One region of the Vibrio sp. JZG120 genome, then DNA from elsewhere that is predicted to be linked to it. Evidence: riboswitches for the same ligand, from Rfam matches in the RefSeq annotation. Region 1 holds a riboswitch; the other holds the start of a gene.
What was found. A riboswitch is a leader RNA that binds a small molecule or an ion and turns the genes downstream of it on or off. The one in region 1 is predicted to bind lysine.
Positions count from the first base shown of each region.

Region 2: linked by a shared signal. The riboswitch ahead of lysC (lysine-sensitive aspartokinase 3) and the one ahead of tet(35) (tetracycline efflux Na+/H+ antiporter family transporter Tet(35)) in region 1 are both predicted to bind lysine.

Region 1 is NZ_JBSRRK010000004.1:486,762-490,182, reverse strand. Features, by position in the region: gene ACWPOD_RS10625 (inosine/guanosine kinase) at 1-23, shown strand, start outside; gene ACWPOD_RS10620 (H-NS family histone-like protein) at 151-558, opposite strand; lysine riboswitch at 1,141-1,323, shown strand; gene tet(35) (tetracycline efflux Na+/H+ antiporter family transporter Tet(35)) at 1,433-3,034, shown strand; gene ACWPOD_RS10610 (sigma-54 interaction domain-containing protein) at 3,361-3,421, opposite strand, start outside.
Region 2 is NZ_JBSRRK010000012.1:5,936-9,356, forward strand. Features, by position in the region: gene metH (methionine synthase) at 1-91, shown strand, start outside; gene lysC (lysine-sensitive aspartokinase 3) at 178-1,530, opposite strand; lysine riboswitch at 1,632-1,810, opposite strand; gene ACWPOD_RS19610 (pyridoxal-phosphate-dependent aminotransferase family protein) at 2,031-3,152, shown strand; gene ACWPOD_RS19615 (PglL family O-oligosaccharyltransferase) at 3,212-3,421, opposite strand, start outside.

The DNA of each region.
Region 1 (3,421 bases):
AAGAAGCATACTGGGAACGTTAATACACAGTAGTTTAATTAACCATTCTATAACTAAAGTAAAAGGCGCATTAAAAAATGCGCCTTTTTTATTTGTAATGAACCAAATAAAAAAGGCTCCCATTGGGAGCCTTTTAAAAATAGCGCGGATTTAGATCAGGAAATCATCCAGAGATTTACCTGCATCAAGTTGCTCTTGAATTGCAGAAGGTGTACGACCTTGGCCTGTCCAAGTCTTCTCATTACCGTTTGAGTCTGTGTATTTGTATTTAGCTGGACGAGGTGCACGCTTCGCTTTGCCTTTCGTCTTAGTTTCGCCAGATAGCGCAGTAATAAGCGCTTCTACGTCAATACCGTCTTGAGCAATTTTCTCTGCGATCTCTGCTAGCTTAGCTTCTTGCTCAGCTTGTGCTGCACGTTCTGCTTCTTCTGCTTCACGACGCTCTTCTACGACAGTAGTTAGTTTATCTAGAGCTTCTTCCAATTGTTCTAGAGTCAGCTCACGAGAAAATGCACGAAGGCTACGGATATTTAGAAGGGTTTTAGTCAGCTCTGACATAACGATTCCTATTAAAAGGTTAATGTGTTGGGCACTTTTTATCGTTACGATTAAATAATGCCAATCTATAAATAAACAAAGAGTCCTTATATTTAACTTTATCTTTTCCTTATGTGCAAATACTAAATCAAGATTTTGTTTAAATTTAGCTATTTTTTTAAAGCAATAAATATTATTACACTCGAAATAAATCTTATTAGATGAGAATTGAAATCAACACTTGTTATTGTATAGAGATAGAGCCAGCTTGGTTTTTATAAAAAAAGTTGAGTTATTACTTAAAAATATGAAGCGTCCATCTTTGATGGAGTGTCATATATCCTTAATTTATTGATACAAGATAAACCATGATATTTTTAAGGTAGTAATAATGTTTCATAAATAACAAAATTGATGTGATTTCAGTTGCACAAAACTAACTTGAAGTAGACAAGGTTTATAAATTATCTCAGTCATTATTTATTTGTTTAATTTAGTTTGATGTGTTGCATTGACTCTCATCATAAGTACAATGGCTTCTACCTGATGCAATATTGCAGACAATTTGTTGTTAATTTGTACAGTTAGTGGTTAATTGTTTGTTGTTGCCGTAGAGGCGCGGTCTCGAAGAGTAGCTATTATTGGGGTGATGCCAATGAATAATAGTGGAAGGCGAAGATTGCCGAAGTAAGTAACTCATCAAAGTTACTTGCTGGGGTTGTATCTGAAAGGAACAACACTGCCATAGTATATATTCACATTAAACTATGGAGCGCTACTGTAGGGTTGGGTGGAGTGTTCGCTTCCCTGTCGCTAAGTTCAACATGAGCACGTATCGTATGCTACGTGACTTGTCTGCAGTAGATCTCTAGCCAAACTTTGGTTTTTGAAGATCATGAATTTAATAGATTTTTCTAGTTCTCCTGTTTCATTATTGCCACCTATTGTCGCTTTGACTTTGGCGATTCTGACTCGACGTGTATTAGTTTCCTTAGGTGTAGGTATCGTGCTGGGTGCGGTTCTACTTAATAGCTGGTCTATCGGTGATACCGTTAGTTACGTGAGTTCTCAAGTTTCTTCTGTCTTTATTGAAGATGGCGGAATTAACACTTGGAACATGAGCATTGTTGGTTTCCTAATCTTATTAGGTATGACAACTGCGTTATTAACGCTATCTGGTGGTACTCGTGCATTTGCCGAATGGGCACAATCTCGAGTAAAGAGTAAACGCGGCTCCAAACTTCTTGCTGCCTTTTTAGGCGTATTCATTTTTGTCGACGATTACTTTAACAGTCTTGCTGTTGGTGCCATTTCTCGTCCAGTAACCGATCGTTTTTATGTGTCTCGCGCGAAGCTTGCGTACATTCTAGACTCAACTGCTGCACCAATGTGTGTGATCATGCCTGCTTCTAGCTGGGGTGCTTACATTATTACGATTATCGGCGGTATCTTAGTCTCACATGGGATCACTGAGTATTCGGCTCTTGGCGCGTACGTTCGTCTTATTCCAATGAACTTTTACGCAGTTTTTGCACTGCTTATGGTGTTTGCTGTGGCGTGGTTTGGCCTCGATATCGGTAAGATGCGTGAGCATGAAATCTCTGCATCTCAAGGCCGCGGCTTTGATAAAGACAAAGAAAACGACTCGCAAGAAGCGCATGATCTAAACGAAGAGCTAGATATCCGTGAAAGCGAAAAGGGTAAAGTGTCAGACCTGGTACTTCCTATCGTGACGCTGATTATTGCGACTATCGCTTCTATGCTTTACACGGGTGGCCAAGCATTGGCTGCTGACGGCAAAGAGTTTGCGCTTCTAGGTGCGTTTGAAAATACAGATGTAGGCACATCACTAATCTACGGTAGCTTGCTTGGCTTAGCTGTCGCATTATTTACTGTTGTGAAGCAAGGTCTTCCAATAGGTGAAATTGCACGCACACTATGGATTGGTGCTAAGTCTATGTTTGGCGCGATTCTAATCCTAGTATTTGCCTGGACTATCGGTTCGGTTATCGGTGATATGAAGACGGGTTCTTACCTTTCTACAATGGCTCAGGGCAATATCAATCCACATTGGCTACCGGTTATCCTATTCTTGTTGTCTGGTCTAATGGCATTTTCAACAGGTACTTCTTGGGGTACGTTCGGCATTATGCTTCCAATCGCGGGTGATATGGCTGGTGCAACCGATCTTGCGCTAATGCTCCCAATGCTAAGTGCAGTTTTAGCCGGTGCCGTTTTTGGTGACCATTGTTCACCTATCTCCGATACCACTATTCTGTCGTCGACTGGTGCACGTTGTAATCATATTGATCACGTATCGACCCAGTTGCCTTATGCATTGTCCGTGGCGCTAGTTTCCTGTGTTGGCTTCATTACTTTGGGGATGACTGCGTCAATTGCATTCTCATTCATCGCTGCATCAATCACATTTATTATTGTATGTGGAGCACTTTCTTGGTTGTCGAAGTCTAAAATGGCATCGTGCCAAAATGTCTAGTACAGCTCAGTATTTTTAATAAAGAGGAAGCTCCGCTAAATTTAGCGGAGCTTTTTTTTAACGCGATTTAGGTGAGGGGGGCAATCGCGTTTTTGGGGATAATCGTTTCGTGTTAAAAGCGAGCTATTTGTGTTCTGAGCACTCCTTTCTGTGCTGTGATAGAAAATCTATCAACCGACTTCTTCTTAGCTCTAAGCAAAGACTATGCCTAGTTTAAGTTGTTGATTTTAAAGGCGGTAATATCAAGAGGTTTATGATGAGGGGCTAAGTAAATGATATATGATGAGTTGTCTGTTACACAGTGTCACGTTACACCTGTACAGCAACTAAACATTTAAGTTGTATTTCTTTATTAGACGATAAAGCGTTGTTCTTGAAATACCAAGA
Region 2 (3,421 bases), on a different contig from region 1:
CCAAGAAGATCAGCTAGAGAGCTACGCCGATCGCAAAGGGTGGGATAGGATCGAGGCTGAAAAATGGTTAGGGCCAAACATTAACGGTTAAATTGATGTTTACCTCGTTCAAATGTAACAACTATTGAAACAACAAAGGGCAGCAGATACGCAGCCCTTTGTTTTATTGAGTTGAACTTACTTCTCAAACAACTCGGTGTGGAGTTTTTGTATGGCTTGTTTCGATACCGATTCATGGAGCAAGAAGCATAAGTTGTGAGGGCTAGCGCCATAACAAATCATGCGTAGGTTAAAGTCTTCTAGCGTGCCAAAAACCTGTTTCGCGTAGCCTTTACTCTCACTCATGTTGTTACCAATGAGAGCAACGAGGCATAGGTCATGTTCAACTTCTACCTTACATAACTCTTCTAACTCTTCTCGTACAGCTTGCGGCAGCTGTGGTGCTCCGCCAGAGGTATCAGTTTGATCAAGTGTTAACGATACACTGATTTCAGATGTCGTGATCAAATCGACAGAGATCTTATGCTTTGCAAGGATCTCAAAAACCTTTGCTAAGAAGCCGTATGCGTGGAACATGTTGGCGCTGCGTAGCGTTACCATGGTTTGGTTACAACGCAAAGCTAGCGCACGGAACAACGGTGAGCTTTCGACTTGGTGACGAATCCAAGTTCCCCCTTTTTCTGGCTCTTTCGATGACCCTACAAATACCGGAATGTCGTGGCGCAATGCGGGTACTAGCGTAGAAGGGTGAAGGATTTTAGCGCCAAAGTTCGCCATTTCTGAAGCTTCACTAAAGCTGATCTCGGGAATTGGTGAGGCTTTTGGCGCAATTCGCGGGTCTGTTGTGTAGATGCCCGGAACATCAGTCCAGATTTCTAACCCTGCCGCTTTGACGCTCTCAGCAATTAAGGCGGCGCTATAATCGCTGCCTCCTCGACCTAGTGTTGTTGTATTACCGGCTTCGTCAGATCCTATGAAGCCTTGAGTAACAACAACGGATTGTTGGCAAAGTGGTATGAGTTTATCTTGCGCAAGCGTCGAAATTGCTTCAATGTTTGGCTCCGCGCGACCAAAGTTGTCATCAGTACGCAGCACATCGCGGATATCAAAGCGCACAGCTTGAATGCCTCGCTCACACATTAACTGAGTTAGAATATGCGTCGACATGAGTTCGCCACATGCGACCAAATGATCGGTTAACTTCGCACTAGCTTGGATAGATGCAGCCTCGGCCAGGCTGGTTACGGTATCTAATATGCCATACACCTCGGCAGCAGTTTTCGTGCTGTCTTCGAGCTGAGTTAAAATGGCGTCATGAATGTTGGCCAGATTTTGCAGCAGCTCAGTACGGTGCGTTTGATCCTGAACACCGTTGGCGAGTTCTACCAACAGGTTGGTGACGCCAGAGCAAGCGCTGCTCACGACCAGGCGAGTATTTGGATTGTTTTCGATAATGGTGGCACAACGACTCATTGCCTCAAAGTTGGCAACACTGGTCCCACCGAATTTAGCTACGTTAAATGCGCTCACTGCGTTCTCCCACGACTTCCTAAAAAATTGTACATCCAATGTTTAGTGAGAAAAGGAACAGAGCAAAAAGAGAGGTATTTAGAATGCTATTTGAAAAATTTACCCTCAGAAGCCCTTCATCAGACTGCGCTGATGACAGTTGATGGGATTCAGCCCAATTCAACCGACAAGTCAAACCCTGCAACTTTGACTTACCTCGGCACTACTCCCCCTCAATGATTGGTGTTGGAATTGCGGTTCCACAAATCATCTACCTGGGTAGCGCTCCTCTTCTACATAAAGCTCAAACATTGAACGGTTTTGAGGCCTTAATGTCAATCAATATTTCAACCTTTATGGTGTTTTTTATTAACGATTTTGTGACACTGGTTTGACCTCCATACTTACGGCTAATTGCTGATAGAGGAAAAATCTATTAGGGTGAAGAACCCTACACCTGAGCCATGTTATTGAATAGAACTTTTAGAATGCTCAGGATAAAAGATAATCAAGGAGCTGACATGTCGATCCAAAGCTTTATTCCGCCTCACCGTATTTTAATGGGACCTGGTCCTTCTGATATTTATCCTCAAGTGTTACAAGCGCTAAGCCGTCCTACCGTAGGTCACCTTGATCCTCTGTTTATCGGTATGATGGATGAGCTCAAGCAGCTATTGAAGTATGCCTTTCAAACTGACAATGAGTTCACTATTGCGGTTTCAGCGCCAGGTAGTGCAGGGATGGAAACCTGCTTTGTAAACTTGATCGAGAAAGGCGATAAAGTGATCGTCTGCCGTAACGGTGTATTTGGTGAACGCATGCGCGAAAATGTCGTCCGTGCTGGTGGTGAAGTTGTTATCGTCGATGATGAATGGGGGACGCCTGTTTCCATTAATAAAGTCGAGCAAGCACTCGAACAGCACCCAGATACAAAAATTCTTGCTTTTGTGCATGCGGAAACTTCAACTGGTGCAGTCAGTGATGCTCAAGCATTGGGTAAGCTGGCGAAACAGCATAATGCATTATCTATTGTTGATGCGGTGACGTCACTTGGTGGTGTGCCGTTAAAAGTGGATGAATGGCAACTGGATGCGGTTTACTCTGGCAGTCAAAAATGTTTGTCATGTGTACCAGGGCTCTCACCCGTGACGTTTTCTCCTGCCGCAATTGAAAAGATTCAAGCAAGAACAACACCAGTACAGAGTTGGTTCCTCGATCAGAGTTTAGTGTTGGGGTATTGGAGTGGAGAAGGCAAGCGTAGTTACCATCATACGGCGCCAGTTAATAGCTTGTATGCGCTTCATGAAGCTTTATTGATACTGAAAAATGAAGGCTTAGAAAACGCTTGGGCTCGTCACCAACTGATGCATGAAAAACTCAAAAATGGCTTACAAAAGTTAGGCTTTGAATTTGTTGTGGACGAAGCCCATCGGTTGCCACAATTAAATGCGATTTACGTGCCTGAAGGAATTGATGAAGCAAAAGTTCGTGCTCACTTGCTAGAAACCTATAACCTAGAAATTGGTGCTGGCCTTGGGGCATTAGCTGGTAAAGCGTGGCGTATTGGCTTAATGGGTTACGGCGCTCGATCTGAAAACGTTGCGCTGTGCTTAAAAGCGTTGGAAGAGTCACTCACTGAATAAAATCATACAGCAATGAGATAAAGAAAAGCGAAGGTCATCCCTTCGCTTTTTTGTACTTATTACTCTTCACCTGAAGTGGGTGCTGGTGAGGCAGAGATTGCTTGAGAAGGTGGTCGGTAATTGACGTCACTGAAATCAATCTTCGGGAACAAAAACTGCGCTTCAGCTCTAATTTGCTCCGCTTTACTTGAGTCATCTAAGCCTTGGTAGGCCAAAATCAAATTATTATAAAATGCAGGGCGAGGCTTATCTTTGATGATTTTTAGCGA